3 regions of the Arthrobacter sp. MMS24-S77 genome follow, and region 2 is predicted to be linked to each of the others. Evidence: predicted binding sites of a transcription regulator. Region 2 holds the regulator's gene; each other region holds the start of a gene.
What was found. Region 2 encodes Rex, which represses fermentation and respiration genes when NADH is low (regulators of the CRP and FNR family bind a similar motif). Its sites were predicted from a motif close to CTTGTGAANNNNTTCACAAG; they were not measured.
Positions count from the first base shown of each region.

Region 1 (9,883 bases), 940 kb from region 2:
CGGGGAAATTTCACCCAAACGGTCAAAAGTGGCAAAACCATCCCCGAAGACGGGGTATAGTTTTTGTCGTTGCCTTCGCAGCTGACGGGTCATTCCGAAAGTGGTCAAAGGCACATGGTGGGCGTAGCTCAGTTGGCAGAGCGCCTGGTTGTGGTCCAGGAGGTCGCGGGTTCAACCCCCGTCGCTCACCCTCACGAGATCGGTTACAGTTTGCCGATCGCAGCCAAAGGCCGTACTGGTTATCCAGTGCGGCCTTTGCTTTGTCCGGGCCGATTCCGGCCGTCCAGTCTTCCAGACCCGAGAACCAGAGGAACACCTGACATGACCATCCTGCCAGTCACCATCTGGGGCGAGCCCGTGCTTCACCGCCGGGCGAGTGAGGTCGAAGTGTTCGACGACGAACTGCGCACCTTGATTGCCGACATGTTCGAGACGAACGAAGCCGCCAACGGCGTCGGACTGGCCGCACCCCAGGTCGGAGTCGGCAAACGGATCTTCATCTTCAAATACGCCAATGACGACGACGCACCGGACGAAGGCGTCCTGGTGAACCCGGTTCTCACCCTCTCCAAGATCCCCGGTGCCCTTCCTGATCCCGAGGAAGACGTGGAAGGCTGCTTGTCTTTCCCCGGGGAGCACTACCCCCTGCAGAGGGCCGAGTGGGCCCGTGTCCAAGGGTTCGACGGCTACGGCAAACCGGTGGATTTCGTGGCCACAGCTTGGTTTGCCAGGGTCATGCAGCACGAATTCGACCATCTCGACGGCAAGCTCTATGTGAATCGCCTCGTGGACCGCTACGCGAAGAAGGCCATGAAGCAAGCCAAGAAGAACGGCTGGGGAGTCCCCGGCTTGAGCTGGATGCCGGGCGTCGACCCGGATCCCTTCGGGCACTGACCGGTGAGCGGCATCGCGCAGGACGAATTGTTCAGGCTCCTCGACATCCACGGCGAGGACGCCTTGGCGTGCGCCGCGCTGCTGGCGTCGCCGCCCGGAGACGGAACGCGACGGGCCCTTGCCGTCCTGGATGCCCGTCTCGGCACCTTTCCCACCGAGTCTGCCTCCGCGGAGGGGTCCACCGAAACGGACTGGATCGAGGCGCTCCTGCGCTTCGCGCCTGTGGTCGCCAGCCATCATCATTCCCTCGGCATTCCGCAAGAATCTTCCGCCGCGATCCTGGCCGACGTCGGACTGAACCTTCGCATCAACCGACGGGTTCATGGGCGCTTCGGCTTGGACACGTGGGCCTGGCTGACGCTCCATATGGCCGGAAACATCTTCCGGATCGGCCGTTTGCAGTTCCACCTTGTCCGCGGCAACACAGCAGATCACCCCGGTGCAGACGATCAGTGGGTGCTAGGCGTACATATCCCCGAGGACGGAGGGCTCTCCCCTGCCCTCGTGGACACGAGTTTCAGCCAGGCCAGGGCGTTCTTTGACCGCTTCTTCCCGGACAAAGCAGTTGCCGTTGCTAGCTGCGATTCCTGGATGCTGGATCCCTATCTTGCCCGCAAGCTGCCGGACAGCAACATCGCCGCATTTGCCCGCCGGTTCACCCTGGACCGTCTTTCCGACGCTCCGAGCGACGCTGTCTACTTCACCTTCCGGCACCGGGACATGGAAAACCTAGACGGGCTCCCCCGCGAGACGTCGCTTCAGCGGGTGGTCCTGGAAAGGATCGACGACGGCGGGGTCTGGCAACTTGGACACGGCCACTTGGTGCTTCCTCCGTCGCCCGGGAACCATACCGCTACTTCGCCCTGATGGCCTGCTGGCCCGGGCACGAGTCCAGGACGCGCTTCATGGCGTCTTTCTCGGGCTGGGTGACCCAGAGCCGGTAACCAGCCTTGACGGAGATTTGCCGGGCCACGTAATGGCAACGAAAGCCCTTGTTCGCGGGTAGCCAGCTTGCGGCGTCACTGGCACTTTTCTTCACGTTGGCGGGGCCGTCGACGGCGATGAGGTTGAGGGGATCATTGGCGAGGCTTTGACGTTGTTTCGCGGTGAGCTGCTGGGCACCCTTCTGCCAGGCATCGCCAAGAGCAACCACGTGGTCAATCTGCACGGCCCCGCTGCTTTCGGATCCCCTGCGGAAATGGACGTCCTGCCCGGTGTAGGGCTCGCGGAGCTCTCCCGACGCAATCCTGCATTTGGAGCCTGTAGCGAATTCAATGGACGTAAGATCCCGCCTCAGGATGTCGTTCCGGGTATCGCAACCGTTCCGGTCAACGTCAAGCCAGGCCTGGCCGAATTCGTTGCGGTCGTAGTTGTCTTTGGCCGCACGCCCCTTCACGGGCAGCGCCTCCAGGGCATCAACGGCCGAACCGACGGGGACTCGCTGTACGGGCTCCACCGGCTTCATCCAAGCGGGGTCGAAGACGGGTGCTTCCGTGGGTCCGTTGCCGGGGGCTTCAGCGACGGCGAACTGGCCATCAGCGAAGAACCATGCAAGGCCGCCAAGGGCACCCGCGACAAAGAGAATCAGCAGCACCCAGGCCTGGCGGGACTGGCGGCGGGCGCGTTGATATGCAGCCCAAGTGGTGCTCAAGGGATTGGATCCTTTCGAGGAGGAATACGTCCCTTGAGACTAGGTCAGGGCACCGACAACCAGTGCCGATATCCACAGTGTGGAGGACTAGTCACTGTGTCGGACAGCATCACCAAGCAGCCGGTTATTGCTCCCTGGTGACCCGTTTCAAATCTTCGGCTGCGAGCTGAAGGAGTGACTCCAGTTGGACCACGCGGTCCTCGGCGACATCCCCCGCTGCGTGTGCCGCCTTGGCGTCGTCGAGCAGGCGTTGGGCTTCTTTAAGGTTGGCGCGCGCGACGTCCAATGCGTGTTCCAGGGTTGTTTCATGTTCCAGAATCTTTTCGCGTTCCATGCGTCCATTCTGGTCAGGTTTCCCGGCTGATACCAGCGCATCAGCCGGGAATCCCCTGTGAGTCTTTCTGGCCTTGGCCGGAACCGGCTAGACGGCAGCGGGCTCCAACGAAGTGTTGGGCTCCACCTCAACAGCGACGCCGCGTGCCGGGAACGATGGCGGGTTCACACCGGCCATTTCTTCCATGACACGGACTACCTGGCAGCTATAACCGAATTCGTTGTCGTACCAGACGTACACCACGAGGTTCTTGCCGTTGGCGATGGTGGCCAGGCCGTCCACGATGCCGGCACGGCGCGAGCCGACGAAGTCGGTGGAAACAACCTCGGGCGAGTCGATGAAGTCGATCTGCTTCCGCAGCTCCGAGTGCAGCGACATCTCGCGAAGGTAGTTGTTGACCTCGTCCTTCGTGGTTCCCTTTTCGAGGTTGAGGTTCAGGATGGCCATCGACACGTCCGGGGTGGGAACGCGGATCGCGTTGCCGGTCAGCTTGCCCTGCAGTTCCGGAAGGGCCTTTGCCACTGCCTTGGCCGCGCCGGTTTCGGTGATGACCATGTTGAGTGCGGCCGAGCGTCCGCGACGATCGCCCTTGTGGAAGTTGTCGATCAGGTTCTGGTCGTTCGTGAACGAGTGCACGGTTTCCACGTGGCCGTGGATGACGCCGAACTTGTCGTTGAGTGCCTTGAGCACCGGGGTGATGGCGTTGGTGGTGCAGGAGGCTGCGGTGACGATCGTGTCCGTGTCCTCGATGGAGGAGTGGTTGATGCCATGGACGATGTTCTTGAGATCGCCCTTGCCCGGGGCCGTGAGCAGGACGCGAGCGACGCCCTTGCTCTGCAGGTGCTGGGACAGGCCTTCGGCGTCGCGCCAACGGCCCGTGTTGTCAACAACGAGGGCATTGTTGATGCCGTAGGCCGTGTAGTCAACGGTGGAGGGGTTGTCTGAGTAGATGACCTGGATCTGGACGCCGTTGGCCGTGATCGTGTTGCATTCCTCGTCCACGCGGATGGTGCCTTCGAAGGAACCGTGCACGGAGTCGCGCCGCAAGAGGCTGGCGCGCTTGACGAGGTCATTCTCGGCTCCCTTGCGGACGACGATGGCGCGCAGGCGCAGTCCGTGGCCGCCGCCGGCCTTTTCGATCAGGAGGCGGGCCAGGAGCCGGCCAATACGGCCGAATCCGTAGAGGACGACGTCGGTGCTGGTGCGGTCGTCCGCGCCGCGGCGTCCAACGATCTCGGCGAGTTCGGCGCGGAGGAAGTCCTCCAGGGGCGTACCCGCGGCCTCAGCCTTGTACTTCTCGTTGAGGCGGGCGATGTCGATCGCTGCCGCGCCAAGGTCAAGTTCGGCCAGGGTGTTGAGCAATGGCGCGGTTTCTTCGAGCCGGAGTTCGTCCTTGCTCATACGGCGCGCAAAACGGTGGGCTTTCAGGATGTTCATTGACGACTTGTTGATGAGGCTGCGCCCGTGGATGCTCGTCACCACGTTGTTCTCACGGTACAGCCGGCCGATCACCGGAATCATGGCCTCGGCCAGCGCTTCGCGGCCCATCCACGTATCAAGACAAGAATCTGATGACTGGCTCACAGAACTACCTTCCTAGGGTCAGCTACATACGTCCTCGTACGTAGATGGCGGCCGCCCGGAGTAATCCTGCGGCACTGGCATCGGCGGGACTTCGGTCTGCCCGGACACCTCGAACGTTGCAAAGCAAAACCGCCGGCTGCGAACGCAGAACCCGGCGGTGGAACTTCTACGTTCAGTGTCCATTCTAAGGTCTGGCACCGGACCTCCTGGCCGCCGGAATGCGTGAAATCACTCACATAGGGCTGAGGGATGGGTTGACCGATACGCCGGGTTCTGTCCTCCCGCGCCGTTGCCGGCGAGAGAGTGGCGGCCATCCATCTACGAACGCCGTTGCCGACGCCCTCCAGCGGCCTACCCGGACACTCGGGCGAGCAGCCCTCGATCGTGCCCTGTCTGGCCTTGCTCCGGGTGGGGTTTACCTAGCCTCCCTGGTCACCCAAGGAGCTGGTGGTCTCTTACACCACCGTTTCACCCTTACCTGCTAGCTGCTTGTGCAGGCACAAACAGCTACCGGCGGTCTGTTCTCTGTGGCACTGGCCTGCGGGTTACCCCGAGTGGGCGTTACCCACCACCCTGCCCTGTGGAGCCCGGACGTTCCTCGAGCCACTCACGTGGCGCGCGGCCGCCTGGTCAACCCATCCGCCCTACAGTCTACCGGCGTCGGGCCCTCCGCATTTTCCAGACGGCACTGCCGGACTGCACTGCCCCAACAGATGGCATCGGCAATACCGCTACTATCGACAGGTGCTGATTCTGTTGCCGCCTTCCGAAGGCAAGACCCCCGCTGTCAAGGGCCCCGCCGTCGAATGGGAGTCGTTGAGCTTTCCAGAACTCAACAGTTACAGGGCCAAGGTGCTCGACGCCCTGGGCCTGGTCAGCGCGCACGAGGACGCCCTCGCCCTGTTAGGGGTGGGCGCATCGTTGAAGGACGACGTCGAACGCAATACCCGGCTCCACGCAGAACCGGCGGCCCCGGCCCACCAGGTGTATTCCGGGGTTCTCTACGACGCTCTTGGGTACAAGACCCTGACGCCTGCGCAGCGCCGCAAGGCGGCGGAGTCGATCCTCGTGGTGTCCGCCCTGTGGGGTGCCATTGGCTTCGGCGACCGCGTGCCCGCCTACCGGCTGTCCATGGGAACCGCATTGCCCGACGTCGGACGCCTCGCCTCATTCTGGAAGCCGCAGCTCACGCAGGCCCTCGCTTCGAGGGTGGAGGGTGAACTGCTGGTCGACTGCCGCTCCAGCACCTACGCTGCGGCTTGGGCTCCGCCCGCTGCGCAAACCGTCTCCGTCAACGTCTTTTCAGAGTCCAACGGCAAGCGCACCGTTGTCAGCCACTTCGCCAAGCACACACGCGGCGAACTTACCCGTCATCTGCTGACCCGTCGAGGGAAGGCTCCGGCAACCCCCGAACAACTGCTCAAGGCAGCCTCGGAAGTCTGGCCGGCCGAGCTGACCGAGGGCACGGCCCGCAAACCGCATATCCTCAGCATCATCCTGCCCAACTGACTGGCAGTAGGTGTCGTTTTGACGCCTGAAAACGACATTAACTGCGAGTTAGTTGGGTGGGGACCAGTTGGGCGGGAGAAACAGCTAGTTCCACTCGGCGGAGCGCACCAGGATGCAGCCGGAATCGGGGCAGAAGACAATTTCATCCTCGGCGGCGGCCTTGACTTCGGCAAGATCGCCGGGGCTGAGCATCATCCCTGAGCCTTCCGACTTGCCATGGAACAGCCTGGCGGCCCCCACTCCGCGCTTGGCAAGGGTCTTTTCGTAGATAGCCAGCATCCCGGCGTCGAGCCCTTCGGCAAAGCCGGACCGCTGCGCGCGCACGTCCGCCTCTTCGGAGACGATCTCTGCAATCGCGGCGTCCAACTCGGCACGGATCCCGGAGAAGGAACCCTGGATGTCGTCGACGATCTGCTGTTGCGCGGCTTGGCGCTCCCTCAGCCCGTCCAGGCGTTCGAGGATTTCCAGCTCGACGTCCTCAAGGTCGGAGCGGCGCTTGTTGAGTGATGCGATATCGCTCTGCAACGCAACAAGATCCTTGGAGAGGCCGGTGCCGCTGTTCAGCCGGGCTTCGTCCCGCTCAATGCGGCCAACAACTTGCTCGACGTCGGTCTCTGACCTGCGCAGCTCTGCTTCGGCGTCGTGGACGGTGAGCTTCGCGGTCCCGAGTGCTCCGTTGGCCACGCTGAGGGCGTCCTGGAGATCGGTGATGCGGGGGTCGCTCTCCAAAGTGCGGCGGCGGTTGGCCAAGGATTTAAGCTTCGCGTCCAACCCCTGCAGTTCGAGCAATTTCAACTGTTCCGCCGGTGCTGCCTTGGCCACGCTTACCTCCGCTTGATCGTGCCGGGGAAGATATCCGCTCCCGGCCAGGCTCTCGGGCCTGTTTGTCTCGACTCTAGCGCCTAGGGCGCTCCCCTGCCTCGCACGGCAGGCTTAGCCGGGAGTCAGAATGAAGTCCCAAGGATCGCTATTGGTGGAAGCCACCCGGATCTCGACATCGTGCCCTTGGTCCGCGAGCACGTTGCCGAGAGCCTCTGCCGCGGCAGGCAGCCAAAGCCACTCGCTCGCGAAGTGGGATACATCGATAAGGTACGGCCTGCCGTCAACAGCAGCTTCGCGTGCTTCCGACGCCGGGTGGTGGCGCATATCCGCAGTGACGTAAATGTCCGCTTGGCTCGCCCGGACGGCGTCGAACAGGCTGTCGCCGGCGCCGCCACACACGGCTACACGCCGCACGAGTCCGTCTTTGTCCCCCGCTACGCGCACTCCCCCGGCTACCGAAGGCAGAATCTCGAACACGCGCGCCGCGAAATCGCCGAGGGTCATGAGTTCCGGAAGATCCCCGACCCGGCCGATGCCCTCTTCCGGCAGGCCGTGTGCAGCAGGGGCCAGCGGGACAACATTGTCCAGTCCGAACGCGTCGGCGAGAACATCCGAAACACCCCCGACGGCGGAATCTCCGTTGGTGTGCACGGTCAGCAGGCCGGTGCCTGACTCGATGAGCCGGTGGACAGCGAGGCCCTTTGCGCTCGTAGCGGCCACGGAGGTGACGCCCTTGAGCAGCAAAGGATGGTGCGTGACGAGGAGCTCGGCACCCCATTCAATGGCTTCGTCAATGGCCGCGAGCGTGGGATCCACGGCGAACAAGACCTTGGTGACGGTCGCAGTCGGTCGCCCGACCACCAGGCCAACCTCGTCCCAGTCCTCGGCGAGGGACTCAGGCCAAAGCTCCTCGACAGCCAGCAAGACCTGACCGAGCGTGGGAGCACTGGTTCCTGAAGTTCCGGCTGCACCGTCTTCCGGCTCTTCCCCGGATCCTGTATCTGCAACCGCGGTGTTCACAGCTTCCATGCACTACATTCTTGCGCATTCGGTGCCCATGGCGCGCTTGCGGCAACCGAACTATCTGAGATTGCTGCCGGGCGCGGGGCTACGCCGTCACACTCCCGTAAGGTTGTGCGGGAATCATCCAGGACTCCCGGCCATTGAAGAGATCATGAAAACTTTTGTACTTGGCGGAGGTTGCTTCTGGTGCCTTGATGCTGTCTACCAGAAGACCAAGGGCGTCAGCTCCGTAGTTTCCGGATACACGGGAGGGCACATCCGCAACCCTGACTATTACGATGTCTGCTCCGGCATGACGGGCCACGCAGAGGTTGTCGCCGTGACTTTCGATGAGGACGTTATCCCGCCGGAGGTCATCCTGGACATGTTCTTTGCCCTGCACGACCCCACTACGCTCAACCGCCAGGGCTACGACGTCGGGACCCAGTACCGTTCTTCGATGTTCTACACCACCACGGAAGAGAAAATCCTCTTCGAAGAAGCAATCCTTCGGAACCAGGAACTGTGGTCCAAGCCGATTGTGACCGAGGTCAGCAGGCTGCCGGACTTCTATGAGGCCGAGTCCATCCACCAGAACTACTACGCCAAATTCCCGGAGCAGGGCTATTGCCAAGTGATCATCAACCCCAAGCTCGCCAAGGCCCGGAAATATTACTCTTCGTGGCTCCGCGCGTAGCAGCGTGTAGCACTGCTCGTTAGGCTGACCTCAGCAGTAGCTATTTCAGCGAATCCAGAGAATAGGCATGATTACATGGCACGGATCTACGACGACGTTACCCAGCTGATCGGCGGAACCCCCTTGGTCCGCTTGAACCGGCTTACCGAAGGCTTGGACGCCACGGTTGCCGTGAAGCTGGAGTTCTACAACCCCGCCAACAGCGTCAAGGACCGTATCGGCGTCGCCATCATCGACGCTGCCGAGAAATCCGGTGCTCTGAAGCCGGGCGGGACCATCGTCGAGGGAACCTCGGGCAACACGGGCATCGCCCTGGCTTTGGTCGGCGCGGCACGCGGTTACAAGGTCATCCTCACCATGCCGGAAACCATGTCCACTGAGCGCCGCGTCATGCTACGTGCCTATGGTGCCGAGATTGTCCTGACCCCGGGCTCGGAAGGTATGCGCGGCGCCGTCGAAAAGGCCCAGGAGATCGTGGCCAACACGGAGAACTCCATTTGGGCCCAGCAGTTCGCCAACGAGGCAAACCCCGCGATCCACCGCGCCACCACGGCCGAGGAAATCTGGGCAGACACCGAAGGTGGAGTGGACATCTTCGTCGGCGGCGTCGGCACCGGCGGTACCATCACCGGCGTCGGGCAGGTCCTGAAGGAGCGCAAGCCGGAGATCCAGATCGTCGCCGTCGAGCCCAAGGACTCCCCCATCCTTAACGGCGGTGCCCCCGGCCCGCACAAGATCCAGGGACTTGGCGCGAACTTCATTCCGGAAATCCTGGACACCAACGTCTACGACGAGGTTCTCGACGCAACCCTGGAGGACTCCGTGGCCACCGCCCGCGCCCTCGGCACCAAGGAAGGCATCCTCGGCGGCATCTCTGCCGGCGCGGCCGTCTGGGGCGCCCTGGAGCTGGCCAAGCGCCCGGAGAACAAGGACAAGCTCATCGTGGCAATCGTCCCCGACTTCGGCGAACGTTACATCTCCACCGTGCTTTTTGACGACATTCGCGGCTGATTGCGGACTTCCGCAACCGCCTTCTTTCATTTCCTGTAGAAAGGTCTTTGTGAGCTTCTTCGCAAGACTTATGGAGGACCTCGAGGCCGCCCGGTCACATGACCCGGCGGCCCGAGGCTCCTTTGAGAACTTTTTTGCGTACTCCGGGCTGCATGCCATCTGGGCACACCGCTTGACGCACAAACTGTGGCAGAACCCTGGGCTGCGCTTTCCGGCACGGCTCATTTCGCAGCTTGCCCGGTTCCTGACCGGGATCGAGATCCACCCCGGCGCGACCATCGGCCGAAGGTTCTTCATTGACCACGGCATGGGCGTGGTCATCGGTGAGACCGCCGAGATCGGCGAAGACGTCATGATCTACCACGGTGTGACGCTGGGC
Region 1 covers NZ_JBTZRN010000001.1:2,840,185-2,850,067, forward strand. The annotation lists tRNA gene ACX5I4_RS12940 (tRNA-His) at 118-190, shown strand; gene def (peptide deformylase) at 322-894, shown strand; gene ACX5I4_RS12950 (acyltransferase domain-containing protein) at 898-1,761, shown strand; gene ACX5I4_RS12955 (HNH endonuclease family protein) at 1,748-2,545, opposite strand; gene ACX5I4_RS12960 (hypothetical protein) at 2,670-2,879, opposite strand; gene ACX5I4_RS12965 (glyceraldehyde-3-phosphate dehydrogenase) at 2,967-4,463, opposite strand; RNA gene rnpB (RNase P RNA component class A) at 4,710-5,101, opposite strand; gene ACX5I4_RS12975 (YaaA family protein) at 5,208-5,972, shown strand; gene ACX5I4_RS12980 (zinc ribbon domain-containing protein) at 6,057-6,794, opposite strand; gene ACX5I4_RS12985 (Nif3-like dinuclear metal center hexameric protein) at 6,906-7,823, opposite strand; gene msrA (peptide-methionine (S)-S-oxide reductase MsrA) at 7,969-8,493, shown strand; gene cysK (cysteine synthase A) at 8,569-9,504, shown strand; gene epsC (serine O-acetyltransferase EpsC) at 9,554-9,883, shown strand, end outside.
Region 1: a site for Rex is predicted at 4,683-4,702, ahead of ACX5I4_RS12965 (glyceraldehyde-3-phosphate dehydrogenase). Genes of this name have one in related genera too.

Region 2 (9,883 bases):
CATGGCGCCGCAGTCCAGCATCGGGATTGATGCACACAGGGTGCCCCACCAATGTGAGCAGCGGGATGTCGTTGTGTGAATCGCTGTAAGCCCAGCAGCGGTTCAAATCCAGGCCTTCTTCGTCAGCCACGCGCTGCACGGCCACGGCCTTGGCCGGTCCATGGAGGATTTCGCCTACTAGGCGGCCGGTGTAGGCGCCATCTTCAACCTCGCCCACCGTGCCCAACGCGCCGGTCAGCCCAAGCCGGGTGGAAATGACGGTGGCGACTTCGATGGGTGTGGCGGTAACCAGCCAGACCTTCCGGCCAACGCGCAGATGCTGTTCCGCCAAGGCCTTGGTGCCGGGCCAAATGCGGGACTCGATCATCTCGTCGTAGACTTCTTCGCCAAGCTCCCGGATATCGGAGACCTTGATGCCTGCGGCGAGGGTCAGCGCGGAATCCCGGACCGAGTGGACGTCCTCCATGTTTTCGCCCCGCAGGACAAACTTGAACTGTTTCCAGGCGAAGCCCGCAGCCTGGGAGAGAGTGAATGCCTTGCGTTCGTACATCTTCCGGGCGACATGGAAGAGGCTGGCACCCTTCATGAGGGTGTTGTCGACGTCGAAGAATGCAGCTTCGCCGTGTTGTTGCGTTGCGGCCGGCGTGGTGGCCACAACAGCGTTCTTCTCGACGGGCATGCCATGAGTCTAGTCAATCGCCCGGCCCCGTGCCGTTCGCGAGGGTGCCCGGTGGTTCCGCGTCGACGGATTCTTGGGCTGCGTGACGTTGCGTTGAGGGCTGTTGTCGGGATGTGTCGGCGCCAACGCGATACCGTTGAACCATGCCGAATCCCGACGTCGTACTCCTCACCAAAGCTGACTGCCACCTGTGCGCCGCGGCGCGTGACGCCGTCGAACGCGTGACCTCAAGCCTGGGGCTCGCGTGGACTGAGCAGTCGATCGATACAGACCCGACACTCCGCGAACGCTATGCCGAGGAGATCCCGGTGGTATTCGTGGACGGAATCCAGCGGGATTTCTGGAAAATCGACGAGGCGAGGCTGGAGCGGGTCCTGAAGAAGGCCTTGGCTGCCTGAACATGCGTCCAATGCTTTGTTGGCAATAGAGTGGGAAAACAAAGCGACGCAATGGAGAAGAACGTGACTGCGCTGGAACCGTCCGCTGAAGCTCTGCCCGGGGACGCTGTACCTGGGGACAAGGACTCTGCCGCAAAGCAGATACCACCCGCGGCCGTGGCCCGGATGACTCTTTACTTGCGCGCCCTGAACTCCCTGCTTGGCGAAGGCGTGGAACGGGTGTCTTCCGAAGCATTGGCCGAAGCATCGGGCGTCAGTTCCTCCACCCTGCGCAAGGACCTCTCCTACGTTGGCTCCTACGGAACGCGTGGCGTGGGATACGAGGTCCAGTATCTGAGCCGGCACATTGCTGCGGCACTGGGCCTCACCCACGACTGGAAAGTCGCGATTGTGGGCGCCGGCAACCTTGGCAAGGCCTTGGCACGGTACGGCGGATTCGAGTCGCGCGGTTTCGACGTCGTGGCCATCCTCGATGCCGATCCCATGGTGATCGGCAACGAAGTCGGCTGGCTGCGGGTCAGCGACGCAGCCAATCTTGAAATGGTCCTTCAGCGGACCGGCACCAACATGGTTGTCTTGGCTCTCCCGGCCGCCGTAGCTCAGGACGTCTGTGACCGGGTCATCAACGCGGGGATCCGCAGCATCCTCAGCTTCGCGCCCGTACTTCTGCAGGTTCCGCCCCACGTGAATCTGCGCAAGGTGGACATGGCCACCGAGCTGCAAATCCTTGCGTATCACGCGCAACGGGCACAGACCCCAGGCCAGGCCCTTTAGGCCAGCCGGGTCTGCGCCCGTTAGCGTTCGTTGGGACGGCGACTAGCGACCGTAAGGTGCCTGGTTGTAAGGGTTCGCGAAGGGCAAGGTTTTCCGGAAAAACGGTGCCGAGGCCGGCAAATACAACAGCACCATCGCGGCGATGCCCAAGAGGATGGTGATGGTGCCCAAGCCGATCTGGGTCAGGCCCAACAGGGAAATTGCCGCAAAGACGGTACCCAGGATGCGGGCCCAGTTCTTGCCCTTGCGCACGTTGAACGCAACCAGTGCGTAGAGTCCGGCGAAGATCACCGAGAAAATAACCATGATGGTGACCACAACGCTGATGACACTGCTGGTGTCCAGGCCCGAAGCGTTTGCTCCCTGTGCCGACAGGGCCTGATCGATCATGCTCTTGCCCGCCGGAGAATTCAGCGAGGCGATGGAGAAGGGAATGCCGATCAAGGTCAGGACACCGGCGGCAACGATGAGCCAGAATGAGATGTTGACCAGTTGCGGAACGCCGGACGTCGCAGCGGGCTGCTGGCTCGGCCACGTGACAGGTCCGCTTTGGCCGTACTGCGGGACGGAGGGCTGGCCGTACTGCGGCTGCTGGCCTGGCTGCGGAGCCTGCTGGCCGTATTGCGGAGCTTGCTGTCCGTACTGGGGTGCGGAGGGCTGGCCGTACTGTGGCTGCTGACCCGGCTGCTGGCCTGGCTGGGGAGCCTGCTGGCCGTACTGCGGAGCTTGCTGTCCGTACTGGGGTGCGGAGGGCTGGCCGTACTGTGGCTGCTGGCCCGGCTGCTGGCCTGGCTGCGGAGCCTGCTGGCCGTACTGCGGCTGGTCAGGTGTGGTGTTTTCGCCCGGAGTGGATGGCGGGTACGGAGGGGTGCTCATGGCATTCCTTTGCGTGTCGACTGCAGATATGGCTGCCGGGTGCAACGTGCCCTGCCCCCAGCTCGGCTTAATTCCACCGTACCCCGGCAGAACAGTGCTCGGGATGATTCGGGGCAAGAATTCTGCCCGGACGGGTTCCGCGGACCTCCCGCGTGTGACTGGTGCCGGGGCGCGTGTGACTGGTGCCGGGGCAAAGGGAAGGCCGCGGGGTCCCCTGGGAACCTGCCGCGGCCTTCGGCTCGAGAAAACCGGCTTGGAACGGTGTGGCTAGACGGCGCTCTTCGCGGACTTGAACCATGCCTGGGAATTGGGCAGCCACATCAGGACGGTTGCCACAAGGCTGATGACAAAGCTGAACCAGTTGTTGCTCTGGCCATTGGCCATCGCTCCTCCCACGATCGAGAGAATCAGGGAAATACCCGCGATGACGGTCAGGGCGAGGCGGGCCCACTCCTTGCCTTCCTTCATCTTCATCGCAAACACGATTTGGGCGGCCGCGACAACCAGCGCCACCAGTACCAAAAGGAGAACGACGACGGCGAGTCCCGGCGCGATCGCGAAAAGCACCATGGAGCCAAAGAGGCCGAGCAGGCCACCGAGGAGGCCCAGGAGCCCGCCGATAAGCCAGATCCAGTAGGAGACCTTCAGCTCGATGGGCATTCCGGTGACATTGAACATGCCGGAGAAACCGCCCTTGGGCAGGACATCGTTGAAGTTCTTGGGGCCGTCGGTAGGCATCTCGAAGTGGAAACCTTCGCCGTGCGCGGGTTGGCCCTGCTGGGGGCTGCCGGGTTGGCCCTGCTGGGGGCTGCCGGGTTGGCCCTGCTGGGGGCCGCCGGGGGCCGGCTGCTGGTAGGACGGGGGTGCTTGGTAGGAAGGAGGTGCTGGGTATCCCTGCGGAGGCTGGTAACCCGCAGGAGGGACGGTGCCGGGCTGCTGAGGCTGAGCTCCGGGCTGCGGTGGCTGGGCACCGGGCTGCTGAGGCTGAGGAGCTTCGTTTGGGTTACTCATGGCATCACTTTAGACCTGAGGTTTAAGGATTCATAGGAAATTCTTGGCCAATTCGCCGCTAAGTATCGGGTTTTGGCCGAACAATAGGCGGGTGACACCGCGAGCAACGAAATGGCGCCTCCGGGGCTGCACGATGGATAGCGTGCAGCCCCGAAAGCGCCCTTCAGGCCGGGAGCCGGGTGGATTAGGCGGCAGGAGCGATGAATGCCAGTTCGAGGTTGATGACAACCTTGTCGCTGACCAGCACGCCGCCTGCCTCGAGCACCGCGTTCCAGGTCAGGCCGAAGTCTTTGCGGCTGATGGTGGTCTCACCGGAAACGCCTGCACGGGTGTTTCCGAAGGGGTCAACGGCCACGCCGTTGAACTCGGTTTCGATGGTCACCTCTTTGGTGACGCCCTTGATGCTCAGATCGCCCACGAGGTCGAAGCTGTCGCCATTGGCCTTGACATGGCGGGAGACAAAAGTGATTTCCGGGAACTTCTCCACGTCGAAGAAGTCCTCGCCCTTGACGTGGCCGTCGCGGTTGGCGTCGCCCGAGTCGAAGCTGGCGGTCTGGATGCTGGCGTTGACCTTGGAGTCAGTCAGGCTGCTGCCGAGATCCAAGGTGGCCTCGGCCTCGGTGAACTGGCCGCGGACCTTGCTGATGCCTGCGTGCCGGACAGTGAAGCCGATCTCGCTGTGGGAGTTGTCGAGGGTCCAAATGCCGGTGGTGACGTTGGCGGGAAGTGTCATGGCGTTCTCCTTGGGAAGGTGTGTTCGTAGCTTCATCGGACGTTCGATCACACTTAGTTGAAGTGTCAACCGAACCTTGTGTCAAGTATAAACATGCAAATGCATCTTTTATTCCATCCGTGGGGAACATTCTGGAGAAACTTTCAGTTCTACGTAACGTAGAAGATTTCAGATCGCCCGCCTTCTTTGAGAAACTGGTAAACATGCCCCAAGCAACTGTCCATCTGCTCCGCCATGGCGAGGTCTACAATCCCGACCGTATTCTGTACGGCAGGTTGCCCGAATTCCACCTCTCCGAACGCGGCCGCGAGATGGCCCAGATGCTCGCGGACCACTTTGCTGCCCGCGCCGCGCAGGGGGCGAACATCGTCCACCTTGTCGCCTCGCCGTTGACCCGCGCGCAGGAAACCGCCCTTCCCACGTCCCGGGCGTTGGACCTTGAGATCCACACGGAACCGCGGATCATCGAGGCTGAGAACCATTTCGAAGGACTCAAGGCCAGCGTCTCCGAGTTCATCAAGCCGAAGCACTGGCTTGAGTACCGTAATCCGCTGCGTCCGTCCTGGGGAGAGTCCTACCAAGACCAAGTCACCCGCATGCGTGCCGCCGTCGAGGACGCCCGCCTGAAGGCTATCGACCTCGGCGGCGACGGCGCGGAGGCCATCCTGGTCAGCCACCAGCTTCCCATCTACGCCACGCGCCTCAGCGCGGAAGGCCGGCGGTTGTGGCACGATCCCCGCAAACGCGAGTGCACGCTGACGTCGCTGACGTCCCTCGTGTTCGACGACGACGGCAAGGTTGCGCGGGTGGAGTACAGCGAACCCGCCGCCGTGCTGCTGCCCGGTGCCGCGAGCACTCCCGGAGCATGACAATGAACCGCAACACCCCCAGCATTAAGACCACCAGCGCAGCCCTGACTTCCCGCCGCAGCATTCTCGCCGCCGGGGGACTGGCGCTCACCGCGCTGACCATGGGCCTGTCGGCCTGTGCACAAGAAGACGCCCTGGCCAAGCAGGCGAAGGCCGGCGACAACAAGAACTACGTTGCCGGAGACGGCTCCGTGACGGAATTCGCCAAAGCGGACCGCAAGGCCGCCGTCGGGATCAAGGGCACTCTGTTCGACGGAACTGCCGTGACCCCCCAGGACTTGCTCGGCAAGGTGACCGTCCTCAACTTCTGGTTCGCCGCATGCGCTCCGTGCCGGGTGGAGGCTCCGATCCTTGAAGAGCTGCACCAGGAGTTCAAGAGCAAAGGCGTCCAGTTCTACGGCGTGAACCTTCGGGACGAGAAGGCCACGGCCGATGCGTTCGACAAGACCTTCAACCTCACGTACCCCAGCTTCAATGACAAAGACGGTGCCGTGCTGCTGTCTGTCTCCGGCATCGTGCCTCCCGGAGCTGTGCCCACCACGCTGGTCCTGGACAAGGAAGGCAAGGTTGCCTCCCGAGTCCTGGGTGAGATCGAGAAGAGCACCCTTAAGGCACTCATTACCTCCGCGGTTGCCGAGTAGGTGGCCCGGACAGCGTGAACAGCCCCTTCGCCGAGACCATCCTGAGCGGTTCCTTGCTGCTGGCCATCCCCGTGGCTTTGCTGGCCGGACTTGTGTCCTTCCTGTCGCCCTGCGTCCTGCCCTTGGTCCCTGGCTACCTTGGCTACGTGACCGGGCTGACCGGCGTCGACCTCCAGAAGCAGAAACGCGGGCGCATGCTTGCGGGAATCGGCTTGTTCGTCCTCGGCTTCTCCCTGATTTTTGTCCTGCTTGGTGGTGCCTTCGGCCAGTTGGGGACCCTCATCACCGGTCCGCAGAACGCCTGGATCACGCAATTGCTGGGCGTGCTGGTGATCATCATGGGCGTCGTCTTCCTGGGTGGTTTCAGCTGGTTGCAGCGCGACGCCAAAATCCACGCCAAGCCTCCCGCCGGGCTGTGGGGCGCACCGTTGTTGGGCGTCACCTTCGGTCTGGGCTGGGCGCCGTGCATCGGCCCCACCTATTCCGCGGTCCAGCTGCTGAGCCTCTCCGGGGGATCGTCCGCGGCGAAGGGGGCGCTCCTGGCGTTTGTCTATAGTCTTGGCCTGGGCATCCCGTTCCTGCTGATCGCCCTCGCAGTCCGCCGGGGAATCGGTGTGATGTCCTTCTTCCGCAAGCACCGCCTGGCCATCCAGCGGATTGGCGGGGGCATTCTGATCCTCCTCGGAATCCTGATGGCCACAGGAGTCTGGGGCGCCTGGGTTACCGGGCTGCAGTACTGGTTCCAAACCGATGTGAAGTTGCCGATCTGATGAGCGAGCCCGTGCAAGGTAAAAAGAAGTCCAACAAGTCCGCCAGCAAGCCGGCGGTTGACAAGGCAGCTGACAAAGCGGTTGACAAGGCCAAGGCCGAGGCGGCACTGCCGGTCCTGGGGATCGTCGGCATGCTGCGTTGGGCCTGGACCCAGCTGACCAGCATGCGCACCGCGCTGTTCCTGCTTCTGTTGCTGGCTGTCGCAGCGGTCCCGGGTTCGCTGTTCCCGCAGCGCCCGGCGAACCCTTCGATCGTGACGCAGTACATCAAGGACCACCCGGACTACGGCAAGATCCTTGACTCCGTGCAGCTCTACGACGTGTACTCCTCGGCTTGGTTCTCGGCCATCTACATTCTGCTGTTCATCTCCCTCATCGGCTGCGTCACGCCGAGGGCCATCGCCCATTACAAGGCGATGCGCTCCCAGCCGCCGCGGACGCCCAAGCGTCTCTCCCGCCTTCCGGAGTACGGCACGCTCGTGCTGCCCGCCGACGCCGGGATCCCGGCGTCGAAGGCCATTTCTGACGCCGCTGGGGTGCTGCGGAAGCGGGGCTACCGCGTGGAGGTGCGCGACGTCGACGGCGCTATGCCTTCCTTGGGTGCCGAGCGCGGCTTCCTCAAGGAAGTGGGCAACCTGGTATTCCACGCCTCGCTGATCGGGGTGCTGGTTTCCGTTGCCGTCGGCGGGCTGTTTGGCTACAGCGGCCAGCGCATCCTGGTGGAAGGCGATACCTTCGTGAACACCTTGGTGGGTTATGACCAATTCAGCCCTGGTACCAACTTCCAGAGCAGTTGGCTGCAGCCGTACTCCATCCAGCTGGACAAGTTCGACGTCAAGTTCGATCGTGAATCGCCTGCGCATTTCGGCCAGCCCATCGACTTCACGGCGGCCGTCACCACCAAGGACACGCCCGACTCGCCTGCCAAAAAGCAGACACTCAAGGTCAACGATCCCGTGATGCTCGGCGACACCAGCATCTACCTCACGGGTAACGGCTACGCCCCCGTGGTCACTGTGCGGGACGGTGCCGGCAACGTGGCGCTGCAAGGCCCCGTAGTGGCCAAGCTGCAAGGCGACAACTACTACTCTTCGGTGGTCATCAAGGTCCCCGATGCGAAGCCGGACCAGCTCGGCTTCGCGGGCTTCTTCCTGCCGACCGCAATGGTGACGGAGAAAGGGGTCTCCTTCAGCGGCGACCCCGAGCTCATCAACCCGCAGCTGAGCCTCAACTCGTACTACGGCGATCTCGGCTTGAACAAGGGCACTCCGCAGAACGTCTTCGAACTCGACGTGGCCAAGCTGAAGCAGCTCAATGGCCGTGACCTGCCCACGAAGGGCATCACGCTCGCTCCCGGTGGCACTTACACTCTTCCGGACGGCAAGGGCAGCATCACGTTCGACGGCGTCAAGAAGTACGTTGGCGTGGACATCCACCACAACCCGGGCCAAGCCACCGCGCTGATCTTCGCGTTGCTCGCCGTCGCCGGGCTGATTCTCTCCCTCTACCTCAACCGTCGTCGAATCTGGGTCCGGACCGGAACCCACGACGATGGGCGGACAATGGTGGAGTACGGTCTCCTTGCCCGCGGCGAGGACCACAGGCTGGCCGGCGAAGCTGCCGCGATCCGTGAACTGCTGCACCGCGAATGGCTGCTCCCCACAGAACAGTCCACCGACACCGTTTCTTCCTCAACCTCGAAGGACCAGTAATGTTCCCCATCAACGAAACCATGGGCCAATACAGCGAGCTTTTCATGCTGCTAGCAGCCGGCACCTACACGGTGGCGTTCATCGCTTTCGCGTGGGACCTCGCCAAGAGCAGCAAGACACTGCGGGCGGTGGACCTGAAGGCAGCCTCCACTGCGGCTGCCGAGGTGAAGGTTCCGGTGGCTGCCGGACGTGCCGGTGGGAACGACGTCGGGGGGCCGGCTGGCCGGATTGAGCGCCCGACGTCGGCGGTCACCTCCGTCAACCAGACCGCCGGCGGCGACATGAAGTATGCCGCCGAGCGCCGCATTCCCGCTCGTGTTGCCGTAGCGGTCGCCATTATCGGCGTGGCTATCCACGGCGCCGGGGTGATCACCCGTGCGATCGGGGCAGGCCGCGTGCCGTGGGGCAACATGTACGAGTTCCTGACCACTGGCGCGTTCCTGGTGGTCTTGGTCTTCCTGCTCTCGCTGATCCGCCGCGACCTGCGCTTCCTGGGCACGTTCGTCCTCGGCCTGGCCGTGATCATGCTGGTGGCTGCGTCTGTCGCCTACTGGACCCCTGTTGGGCACTTGGTTCCGGCGCTGCAGAGCTACTGGCTGGTCATCCACGTCTCCATCGCCGTGATGTCCGCGTCCCTCTTCACGTTGACGTTCGCCATGTCCGCGCTACAGCTCGTGCAATCGCACCGGCAGAAGACCCTGGCGTCCGGCGGAGCCGACAAGTTGGGCTTTATGCGCCTGGTTCCCAACGCCCTCAGCCTGGAAAACCTGTCCTACCGCATCAACACCGTGGCATTTGTGGGTTGGACCTTCACCCTCATGTTCGGCGCCATCTGGGCCGAGAAGGCTTGGGGCCGTTTCTGGGGCTGGGACACCAAGGAAGTCTGGACGTTTGTCATCTGGGTGGTGTACGCCGGCTACCTGCACGCCCGCGCCACCCGCGGCTGGACCGGGACCCGAGCAGCGTGGCTGTCGATCGTGGGCTACCTCTGCGTAATCTTCAACTTCACCATCGTGAACCAGTTCTTCAACGGGCTGCACTCGTACTCGGGGCTCGCGCAATAGGGCTTGGGCCCCCGACGCCCTCTCGTGCCGCAGGTTCAGTCGGCGAGGTCAGCTGTTGACGTCGCCGCTGTCTTCGGCGTTGGATCCACCCTTGAGTTTGCGTTCCTTGGCTTCGAGCTCGGCCTTGAGCTTCTTGAGCCGTTCGGCCTCGGCTTGGTTGCGACGGCGGATCTCCAGGTTCCGCAGAAAGTCGGGGTCGTCGTCGGGCGCGGTGGGGTGGCTCGCGGGCTGCGGAGTGGGGCGGCTGTTGTAGGGGCGGCCGATAATGAACCAGAGTGCGGCGCCGAGGACCGGAAGCAGGATCATCACGATAATCCAGGCGGTTTTGGAGATTCCCCGGGTGGCGCGGCGGTCCG
Region 2 covers NZ_JBTZRN010000001.1:3,778,617-3,788,499, reverse strand. The annotation lists gene ACX5I4_RS17405 (HAD family hydrolase) at 1-679, opposite strand, end outside; gene ACX5I4_RS17400 (glutaredoxin family protein) at 823-1,077, shown strand; gene ACX5I4_RS17395 (redox-sensing transcriptional repressor Rex) at 1,129-1,851, shown strand; gene ACX5I4_RS17390 (hypothetical protein) at 1,894-2,727, opposite strand; gene ACX5I4_RS17385 (hypothetical protein) at 2,995-3,738, opposite strand; gene ACX5I4_RS17380 (YceI family protein) at 3,923-4,471, opposite strand; gene ACX5I4_RS17375 (histidine phosphatase family protein) at 4,675-5,340, shown strand; gene ACX5I4_RS17370 (TlpA family protein disulfide reductase) at 5,343-5,981, shown strand; gene ACX5I4_RS17365 (cytochrome c biogenesis CcdA family protein) at 5,996-6,751, shown strand; gene resB (cytochrome c biogenesis protein ResB) at 6,751-8,463, shown strand; gene ccsB (c-type cytochrome biogenesis protein CcsB) at 8,463-9,527, shown strand; gene ACX5I4_RS17350 (PLD nuclease N-terminal domain-containing protein) at 9,576-9,883, opposite strand, start outside.

Region 3 (9,883 bases), 3.3 Mb from region 2:
CGGGGAAGCCGACGCGGTCAACAACGCCGACCCCTCCGGGCTGGCGATCTTCGGGCCTGCCCTTGACGACGGCGGATCATGGCACGGAAGGGACGCCGACGTCAGCCCCGGCCAATGGCACCTGCCGACGTCACCGGGCCAGGCCGACAACTACGACGCCAGGGACATAGCCGGGCTGGCCCCCGTGTTCCAACCGGCCCCGGCTCCGGCCGGCCCGTCGGCGAGGGACACCTCGGCTTGGCCAGCGGGAGGTGGCGATAACGACGAAACGATGGCATACATACGCGAACACGGCGTCAATGCCTCCGCTGCAACAGCGCTGAGATACCTCAGCTTCGATGTAGGGTTCATCCCCTCGCCGGAGGAGCCGCCTCGGTCGGACTCGACATGTGGGCCAACACCATCGAGGGCAAACCCGCCCTTGGCGAAGACGACGCCCCCTACATCGCAATGACGTTGGGCGCCGGATCAATCGGCAAACTCGGTAAGCTCGGTAAAGTTGCCAAGGGTGCGAGAGGGGCAGAGTCGGCAATTGCCGGGCGTAACCTTGGGCGGCAGCTCGCCAGCGAGCAACAGATGGGCGAAGCAGGTACGGCATTGGCTGGGGCGGGGTCTTCCGGGAAGTTGAGAGTCGCCGATCGACTTGCGATAGAGTATGGCGGAACTGCTGCCGACTGGGCCAAGATGGGTAGTTCGTCCTACAAGGGAACAGACGGTTTTCGCATGGAGACTCACTGGTATGAGAACGTGCTCACCGGAGAGCGCTTCGAGTTCAAGACCGAGATGATGTGGCTGCCATGAGGTCCGATCTCGCATTCGAGGCCGCGAGCTTAGTTGCTCGTCGAAGCATGGACCTTGTCGGTCGTAGTGAGGTCGTCGCTTGGGCCGAGCGAAAGGTCGCCGCCGGAGAACAGGAGCCGCTCATCTTGGAGTTGGCTGCTTTGTCCTCAGCTGAATACGACCAAGCTGACGACCTAGTGACGGCGCTGGCGCGCAGTTTGGGCTGCGGCGAGTTGTCTGAATACCGGGCCGCGATGCTCGCTGCGGCCTACGTCGCTCGGCGGCTGCTAGAGGGACACCTGGAACCCATCGAAGCCGCACGGCGCATCTGGCGCATCGCCGCCGAGGCTCCAGAAAGCGCCCGCGAGCTGAGGCCTTTCATCGGACTTGCGAGTGAATGGGATGACGACCCAGAAGCGAGAAGTTACTACGAGGAGGAGATTCGTTCCCGTGCCCTTGCCCTCCAAAATTGGGCGAGGGTTCCGAGGCAGCCCTCGCGACCGGACTGAGATACCTCAGCTTCGATGTAGGGTTCATTCCCTTCATCGGGATCGGCTCGGTCGGACTGGACATGTGGGCCAACGCCATCGAGGGCAAACCCGCCCTCAGCGAAGACGATGCCCCCTACCTCGCCATGAGCGCGCTACCCGGCATCGGTCCAATCGGAAAACTCGGCAAGCTCGGTAAAGCGGGGGCAGCGGTCGCAAAGGGGGTGGACGACGGCGTGGACCTCTACCGCCACGTCAGTCCAGGCGAACTCGCCGATATTGGGAAGCACGGCTTCGGACCAAGCTCCAACTCGCTCAGCGGCAAGTGGTTCGCTGAATCAGGAGATGCATCAAAATGGGACATTCGACGAATTCGGCAAGTCGCTCGGCGGATCCAAGAAATCCGGCTCTTGGTATGTCACCGGACCCGACGCCATCGCGGTGCTGAATTTCCAGAAATCTCAATACGGTCCCCGTTATTACCTCAACATCGGCTTCTGGTTCTTGGGCGTCGGCGTCGCAACAACCCCCAAACCGAGTCACTGCCACGTTCAGGGCCGTCTTGAGACATTGGTCCCAGCCGCTCACCGCGCGCATTTGGAGGATTTGCTCAACCTCGATCAAGCAGCCGACGACGAAGAGCGACGGACAGGCCTGCTGGCCGTCCTTACGAGCCAGCTGGAACCATTGCTTGAGGCGGGGATGACCAATAGTGGTCTCGCAACCGAGGCGGGTCAACACCTTCTAAAAAAGTCGCTGATTGACGGCGATGGACAACGATTTCTCGCGGCCCAGGCCGCAGGTTGATGAGCATTCGAAGCCGGCAGCATCCAGGGGCGACCGAGCCCTCCTCGCAGCTGTTTGGTCGATATGGTTGAGGGCTGAGGTGTCGGTTCAGCGGCTGGTGGAGGGTTGCGGTTCGGGTTGGTTGGCTCGACCTACGGCGGTCCGAAATGACGAAGATCGCGACTCATCCGAACCCGGTGCGCCGACCAACGCCGAGTTTCATGCTGCGCGCCGTGGTCGATGACGTCGGGGGCGGCGATAGTTTTGAGCAACTCTGGACCGAGCGAGTGGGCGACGATCGCTTCGAGCTTTCTTGCATCCCGTTCTTCGCCTATGACATGGCTCTCGGCGATGTTGTGCGCGCCGAGGCTGCAACCGGATATGTGATCCAGTCTGTCGTGCAGCGATCGGGCAACGGTGTTGTGAGGGTCGCCGTCAAGCGACCCGAGGACGTCAGCGCGGTGCACCTGCGGCTACATGACCTACTCGGCCGGTTGGAGTATTTGTGCGGGTGGTTCTCGCCCGGCTATGCGACCATCAGTCTTGAGCCGGGGCGGTCACACGACGAGTCTTTCGCCGGAATCGCTGAGTTAGCCGAGAGTGTGGAGACCGAACAGATTCTGATCTAGAGCCCAAACTTGCCTCGTCTCCAACTTCCTGATTGCTCCGATGCACTCCGGGAAGGGCGTAGACAACTAGTATGTCTCTTTCCAATTTGGGTCCGATTCTGGCAATGTGACGGCCCGGGCTATCTGGTCATGGGCAGCTCTCCTCTCCGGCCTCGTGGCACTAGTGGCCGCGGGGGCGCCGGATGATTACCAGTGCTACGGCTATGCCGGCGCCCCTGCTGAAACCCGGTTCGATGATTGCGCGGGCGGCGCCGTGGTAGCGGGCGAGGAACCATTCGTAGCCGACTTGGAGGTCGCCGATCAAGGCACGGAGCTCGACCACGTCGGTGTCGCCTCGACGAAGGGAGTCGATGACTCCGTCGTGGACGTGGTGTCGAGTAGCAGTTGGGCGCCGGAGTGCAGCCACGGCGGGATTGAGCGACAGACCTCGGACCACTGCCGCGATCGCTCGTCTTCTTCCTCCTCGGAGAGACCCCCCGTGAGCGCATCCCGGGTCAACCATCGCATTGGCAGCCTGAAAGTATATTGCCGGTCCGGAGGCAAGGGTCGAGCAGCAGCTTCGCGATTGTTACCGCTGGCCGCAGCGTCAAGTAGGGTTCTTCCCAAGGCAGTCGCCGGGCAGTTCCGATCGTTTTGGGGGAGAGATGAAGATCCAGTCAAGGCTACTGGTGGCAGTTGGTGGAGTGCTAATCATTGGGCTTACAGCCTGCACCGCATCAGCCGTGACAATAGAACCAACACCGAGTAGCGTCACGCCCACACCATCCATGGCCGCGACCAGAGCCTACTCTGAGTCAGAACTGGCCAAGTTGGTCATGTTTGGCCCTAAGGGCGGGGAGAAGTTCACCGCGGTCCCGTCCGAACAGATCCGAAAGGCACGGGACAAGATCACGACCGCCATGTCGCAGTGGGAGTCAGAGCCGTCGGACTGCGCCAACATGGCCATGACCAGTGTCCTAGACCTCCCAGAAAACGCAGCCGTCATGGCAGGGACCAATGGGACCTCAACGTCCGCCGGACCGATCTCCATCAGTCTTCTCTCGGGGTTGGACGCGACGGGATTGGGAAAGGCCCTCCACGCGAAATCTGCCCTTGTGGACCGGTGCCCGAACGTCTCGATCGGTTCGGGCGCAGGCCCGATCCACACAATAGGAAAGCACGCGACAGTCGAGACCCGGACGCCTGGCTCGATTGCTGTGCAGAGATACGTTGAATTCCCCACGGGAGAGAAATCAACCACGGTATTCATCTCTGCCTTGAAGGGTGGTGTAGTGCTGACCGTGCAGGTCCATGGCCGCACTCTCTCCGAGGCGGACATCCGGGACGCCGCAGAGATGCTGGATCGGGTTGCCGCGCACATCGAATGATGGAGGCAAGGCCCACTCCGCCACCGGATGCGCGCCCATACGGCCCAACGCATCGACGGAACGTCGATGTTGCGAATTACAAGACGGCTTCTAGACCACCCAGCCCACCCCCAACCCCCAATCCCGCCCGGACCTACAATGGAGAGATGCCGGACATTGAGCGTTGGCCTACGGGGCGCTTGTTGTCTACAGCGGCCCGGTTGGTGGAACACGCCTGGGATGAAAACCTCAGGTCGATCGGCCTTACCCATGCTGGCGTTATAGCTATGGAAGTTCTTGCAGCCACCGGTCCCATCACCCAGACCATGCTGGCTCAGATTGTGCGCGTGCAGGCCCAGACCATGGGCCAGACCCTGAATAGACTCGAAGCCCACGGCCACATCACGCGCCAACGCAGTTCCCAAGACCGCAGGGTGCATGTCGTGTCACTGACCGAGGCCGGCACGGATGCGCTGGAGCGGGCTGTCGAATCGGAGCAGCAAGTCCTCGCCCAGGTGTCCATCGATACTTCGATGTTCAGGCAGGAGTTAAAGTACCTCGTGCGCGAACTCGCAGGCCGAGAAGCACCGGCGGACCTCACGGCCGGCGTCCCCTACGCCCCCGCGCCGCGCGAAGACTAATCGCGCAGAGAGCGGGAAACGACGACGGCGGCACGCCCGACGAGCGCTGTCCCCTCACCGCGGGCGGCCAATTCGTCCAAGACCGCGTCGTACCAGGACTTGACCCCGAACGCTGGCTCCCCGTCATCGAGATGCTTGAAGAGAGCGTCAGCCAAAAAGGCGAGCTCCGCGTTTGATAGCCTGGCAAGCCCCTCGACCGGATCCAGCTGCCCTTCGAGGCAGGAGGACAAGAGCGCGTTCACAGCGAAGCTCCCGGCTTGGCCGGAACGGGGCGGGAGGCCTTGGAAAGTGAATTCAAAGCAGCGGGTGCGTCAGGGATCATGGTCACTCCATGGAAGAGTTCCGAGGGCCGGCTGCATAACCCACCATGATGCTATCGACGTTGCGAGGCGCGCGGCAACACCGCCGGGACGGGGGTGAGTTCCCTGCAACTCATCGACGTATGTGCTCAGAATTCCCCTTGACAACCTTCTCAAGAACCACGTAGTTTGAATCGTATCAATGAAACGATTCAAACAATCCAAAACACATTGATCTGAGGCCCGAGACTCCCGGGCTTCACGCTGGACACCACGGAATGCGAGAACCAACCATCATGAAAGACGTAGCAACGGCGCTGGGCCGGTTGGAAGAGCTGGCCATCGAAGTTCCTTCGTGGGCCTACGGCAACTCGGGCACCCGCTTCAAGGTGTTCGGCACGCCCGGCACGCCGCGGACTATCCAGGAGAAGCTCGCCGACGCCGCGAAGGTGCACGAACTGACGGGCCTCGCGCCGACCGTGGCTCTGCACATCCCGTGGGACAAAGTGGACGATTACGCGGCCCTCCGCGAGTACGCTGCCGGTCTTGGCGTGGGACTGGGAACCATCAACTCCAATACGTTCCAGGACGACGAATACAAGTACGGCTCCCTGACGTCCTCTGACGCAGCCGTGCGCCGCCGCGCCATCCACCATCATCTGGAATGCATCGACATCATGCACGCCACCGGCTCCCGGGACCTGAAGATCTGGCTGGCAGACGGCACCAACTACCCGGGCCAGGATGACATGCGGGGCCGCCAGGACCGCCTGGCCGAGTCGCTGCGGGAAATCTATGCGGCCCTAGGCCAGAACCAGCGCCTGGTGCTGGAGTACAAGTTCTTCGAGCCGGCTTTCTACCACACCGACGTTCCGGACTGGGGTACGTCCTACGCACAGACCCTTGCCCTGGGGGAGAAGGCCTTCGTCTGCCTGGATACCGGCCACCATGCCCCGGGCACGAACATCGAGTTCATCGTGATGCAGTTGTTGCGTCTGGGCAAGCTCGGATCCTTCGACTTCAACTCCCGCTTCTACGCCGACGACGACCTGATCGTTGGGGCCGCGGATCCGTTCCAGTTGTTCCGCATCATGCACGAGGTCATCCGCGGCGGCGGCTTCGGGAAAGATTCGGGCGTTGCCCTGATGCTGGACCAGTGCCACAACTTGGAGGAGAAGATCCCGGGCCAGATCCGCTCGGTGCTCAACGTCCAGGAAATGACGGCCCGCGCACTGCTTATCGACGGCGCTGCGCTGGCCGAGGCACAGCGCGAGGGCGATGTCCTGGCCGCCAACGGCATCTTCAACGATGCCTTCTATACAGATGTCCGGCCCGTCCTGGCCGAGTGGCGTGAATCGCGTGGCCTGCCCGCGGACCCGATGACCGCGTTCAAGGCGAGCGGCTACCAGAAGAAGATCAACGAGGACCGCGTGGGCGGCCAGCAAGCCGGATGGGGCGCGTAAGCATGAACATGCAGAACACAACGAACAAGACTGTTGAAGAACTGATCACCCGTTCCAACCGCCTGGGCGCGGACAAGCGGAACACCAACTTCGCCGGAGGGAACACCTCCGCGAAGGGCACAGAAAAAGACCCTGTCACCGGCGAAGATGTCGAGCTCCTCTGGGTCAAAGGTTCCGGCGGCGACCTGGGAACCCTAAAGGCCGAAAACCTGGCTGTTTTGAGCCTTGACCGGCTGCAGGCACTCAAGGCCGTTTACCCCGGCGTCGAGCGTGAAGACGAAATGGTGTCCGCGTTCGATTACTGCCTGTTCGGCAAGGGCGGCGCCGCGCCGTCAATCGATACCGCGATGCACGGACTCGTCGACGCAGCGCACGTGGACCACCTGCACCCGGACTCGGGCATCGCGATTGCGACGGCGGTGGACGGCGAAGCGCTGACCTCCAAGATCTTCGGCGAGAAGGTCGTGTGGGTTCCGTGGCGCCGCCCCGGTTTCCAGCTGGGACTGGACATCGCCGCGATCAAGGAAGCCAACCCGCAGGCAGTCGGCACCATCCTTGGCGGCCACGGCATCACCGCTTGGGGCGCCACGAGCGAGGAAGCCGAAGCCAACTCCCTGTGGATCATCGAGCAGGCCGAACGCTACATCGCCCAGAACGGCAAAGCCGAGCCTTTCGGCGCCAAACTCCCCGGCTACGCCGCGCTTCCGGAAGCCGAAAGGAAAGCCAAAGCAGCCGCCCTGGCCCCGGTGATCCGCGGCATCGCTTCGGCCGACAAGCCGCAGCTGGGCCACTTCAGCGACGATCCCCGTGTCCTGGAATTCCTCGAAAGTGCCGAGCATCCCCGCCTCGGGGCGCTGGGCACCTCCTGCCCGGACCACTTCCTGCGCACCAAGGTGAAACCCCTGGTCCTGGACCTGCCCGCCGACGCCGGCATTGAGGAGAGCATCGATCGCCTCAAGGAACTGCACGCCGCATACCGCGAGGATTACCAGGCCTACTACGACCGCCACGCGGACGAAAACAGCCCGGCCCTGCGCGGCGCGGACCCTGCCATCGTCCTGGTCCCCGGCGTCGGAATGTTCTCCTACGGCAAGGACAAGCAGACCGCCAGGGTTGCGGGCGAGTTCTACCTCAACGCGATCAACGTGATGCGGGGTGCCGAAGCCATCTCCTCCTACGCCCCGATCGAGGAATCCGAGAAATTCCGGATCGAATACTGGGCCCTTGAGGAAGCCAAGCTCGCGCGGATGCCAAAGCCAAAGTCCCATGCCACGCGCATCGCTTTGGTGACCGGCGCGGCGTCGGGCATTGGGAAGGCGATCGCCACCCGCCTCGCCGCGGAGGGCGCCTGCGTGGTCATCGCGGACCTCAACCTGGACAACGCGCAGGCTGTTGCCGCCGAACTCGGCGGCGCGGACGTCGCCATCGGAATCCAGGCTGACGTCACCGACGAAGCCCAGGTGGCCGCGGCTGTCCAGGAAGCCGTCCTGGCTTTCGGCGGATTGGACCTGATCGTGAACAACGCGGGCCTGTCCATCTCCAAGCCCTTGCTGGAAACAACGGAGAAGGACTGGGACCTGCAGCACAACGTCATGGCCAAGGGCTCGTTCCTGGTCTCGAAGGCCGCGGCGAAGGTCATGATCGACCAGGGCATGGGAGGAGACATCGTCTACATCTCCTCCAAGAACTCGGTGTTCGCCGGCCCGAACAACATCGCCTACTCGGCCACCAAGGCAGACCAGGCCCACCAGGTGCGTCTGTTGGCCGCGGAGCTGGGCGAGTACGGCATCCGCGTCAACGGCATCAACCCCGACGGCGTGGTCCGCGGTTCCGGTATCTTCGCCGGCGGTTGGGGCGCCAAGCGCGCCGCCGTCTACGGTGTCGACGAGCAGGAACTGGGCAAGTACTACGCCCAGCGCACGCTGCTCAAGCGCGAAGTCCTGCCCGAGCACGTCGCCAACGCGGCCGCCGTCCTGACCAGCAACGAACTCTCGCACACCACGGGCCTGCACATCCCGGTGGACGCGGGGGTCGCCGCGGCCTTCCTGCGATGAGCGGGCAATTGTTCGCCGCGGTTGATATCGGGGCGTCGTCCGGCCGCGTCATGCTCGGCCGCGTGGGCGAGGATAGCGCCTCGCTGGAAACGGTGCACCGTTTCCCTAACGGCGTGGTAGAGCTCGACGGCGGACTCCACTGGGACTTCGACGCTCTGTTCGAGGAGGTGCTCAAGGGACTTGCGGCGGCCGCTGAAACGGCCGCCGCGAGCGGTGAGCGGATCGTCAGCATCGGCATCGACACGTGGGCCATCGACTACGGGCTGGTTGATGCCTCCGGCACACTCCTCGCGCAGCCGTTCAGCTACCGCGACGAGCGGGGCCGCACCGCCGTCGCGAACGTCCACACGGTGCTGGACCCGGCGCGGCTCTACGCCACCACCGGGCTGCAATTCCTGCAGTTCAATACGATCTACCAGCTCGCTACCGAGCGGGAACTGCGCGGCGTGCAGGCATTGCTGATTCCGGACCTGATCGCGTTCAAACTCACCGGACAGCGCCGGACCGAGGCCACCAATGCGTCCACCACCGGGCTCTTCGACGCCGTCGCGGGGGAGTGGGCCACCGAACTTTTCAAGCCGCTCGGCCTGCCCAAAAACCTGTTCCCCGCCATCATTCAGCCCGGCGAAACCGTGGGCACGCTGCTAACAGACATCGCAGCCCGGACCGGGTTGCCGGCGGAGACTGCGGTGGTTGCCGTGGGATCGCACGACACCGCTTCGGCCGTGGCAGCGGTACCGGCGTCGCGAGAAGACTTCGCCTACATCTCTTCCGGGACATGGTCCTTGGTGGGCGTGGAACTGGATTCCCCGGTCCTTGGCGAAGCAAGCCGGCTGGCCAACTTCACCAACGAGCGGGGGGTCGATGGCACCATCAGGTACCTGCGCAACGTGGGCGGGCTGTGGCTGCTCAGTGAATGCATGCGCACCTGGGCTCTTGAAGGGCACGCGCCGTCGCTGGCCAGTCTGCTCGACGCCGCGGCGGCACTGTCCGCCGGCGGACCCCAAATCAACGCAGACGATCCGGCGTTCATCGCCCCGGATAACATGCCCGAGCGGATCCGATCCGCGGTGCGCGCCACGGGTGCCGTCCTCCCGGACCGGCCTGCCGCCGTCGTGCGCTGCATTCTGGACAGCCTAGCCGCCGGCTACGCGAGAACCCTGGCACGCGCCGAAGAACTGTCCGGAAAGCGGACGTCCGTGGTCCACATCGTGGGCGGCGGCTCGCAAAACCGTTTGCTGTGCCAGCTCACAGCGGATGCCACCGGCAAAACGGTTGTTGCTGGTCCAGTGGAGGCCACGGCGCTTGGGAACGTCTTGGTACAGGCACGCGCAGCTGCCCGGGAGGATCGCAGTCTCCAAGAAATGCGCCGACTCGTAGCCGCCAGTTCAATGCTG
Region 3 covers NZ_JBTZRN010000001.1:446,846-456,728, forward strand. The annotation lists gene ACX5I4_RS02095 (RHS repeat-associated core domain-containing protein) at 1-454, shown strand, start outside; gene ACX5I4_RS02100 (hypothetical protein) at 388-801, shown strand; gene ACX5I4_RS02105 (hypothetical protein) at 849-1,289, shown strand; gene ACX5I4_RS02110 (hypothetical protein) at 1,424-1,558, opposite strand; gene ACX5I4_RS02115 (DUF4304 domain-containing protein) at 1,614-2,075, shown strand; gene ACX5I4_RS02120 (DUF4265 domain-containing protein) at 2,222-2,683, shown strand; gene ACX5I4_RS02125 (hypothetical protein) at 2,844-3,089, opposite strand; gene ACX5I4_RS02130 (hypothetical protein) at 3,328-4,050, shown strand; gene ACX5I4_RS02135 (MarR family winged helix-turn-helix transcriptional regulator) at 4,197-4,670, shown strand; gene ACX5I4_RS02140 (hypothetical protein) at 4,667-4,912, opposite strand; gene rhaI (L-rhamnose isomerase) at 5,266-6,432, shown strand; gene ACX5I4_RS02150 (bifunctional aldolase/short-chain dehydrogenase) at 6,435-8,486, shown strand; gene ACX5I4_RS02155 (rhamnulokinase) at 8,483-9,883, shown strand, end outside.
Region 3: a site for Rex is predicted at 5,128-5,147, ahead of rhaI (L-rhamnose isomerase). Genes of this name have one in related genera too.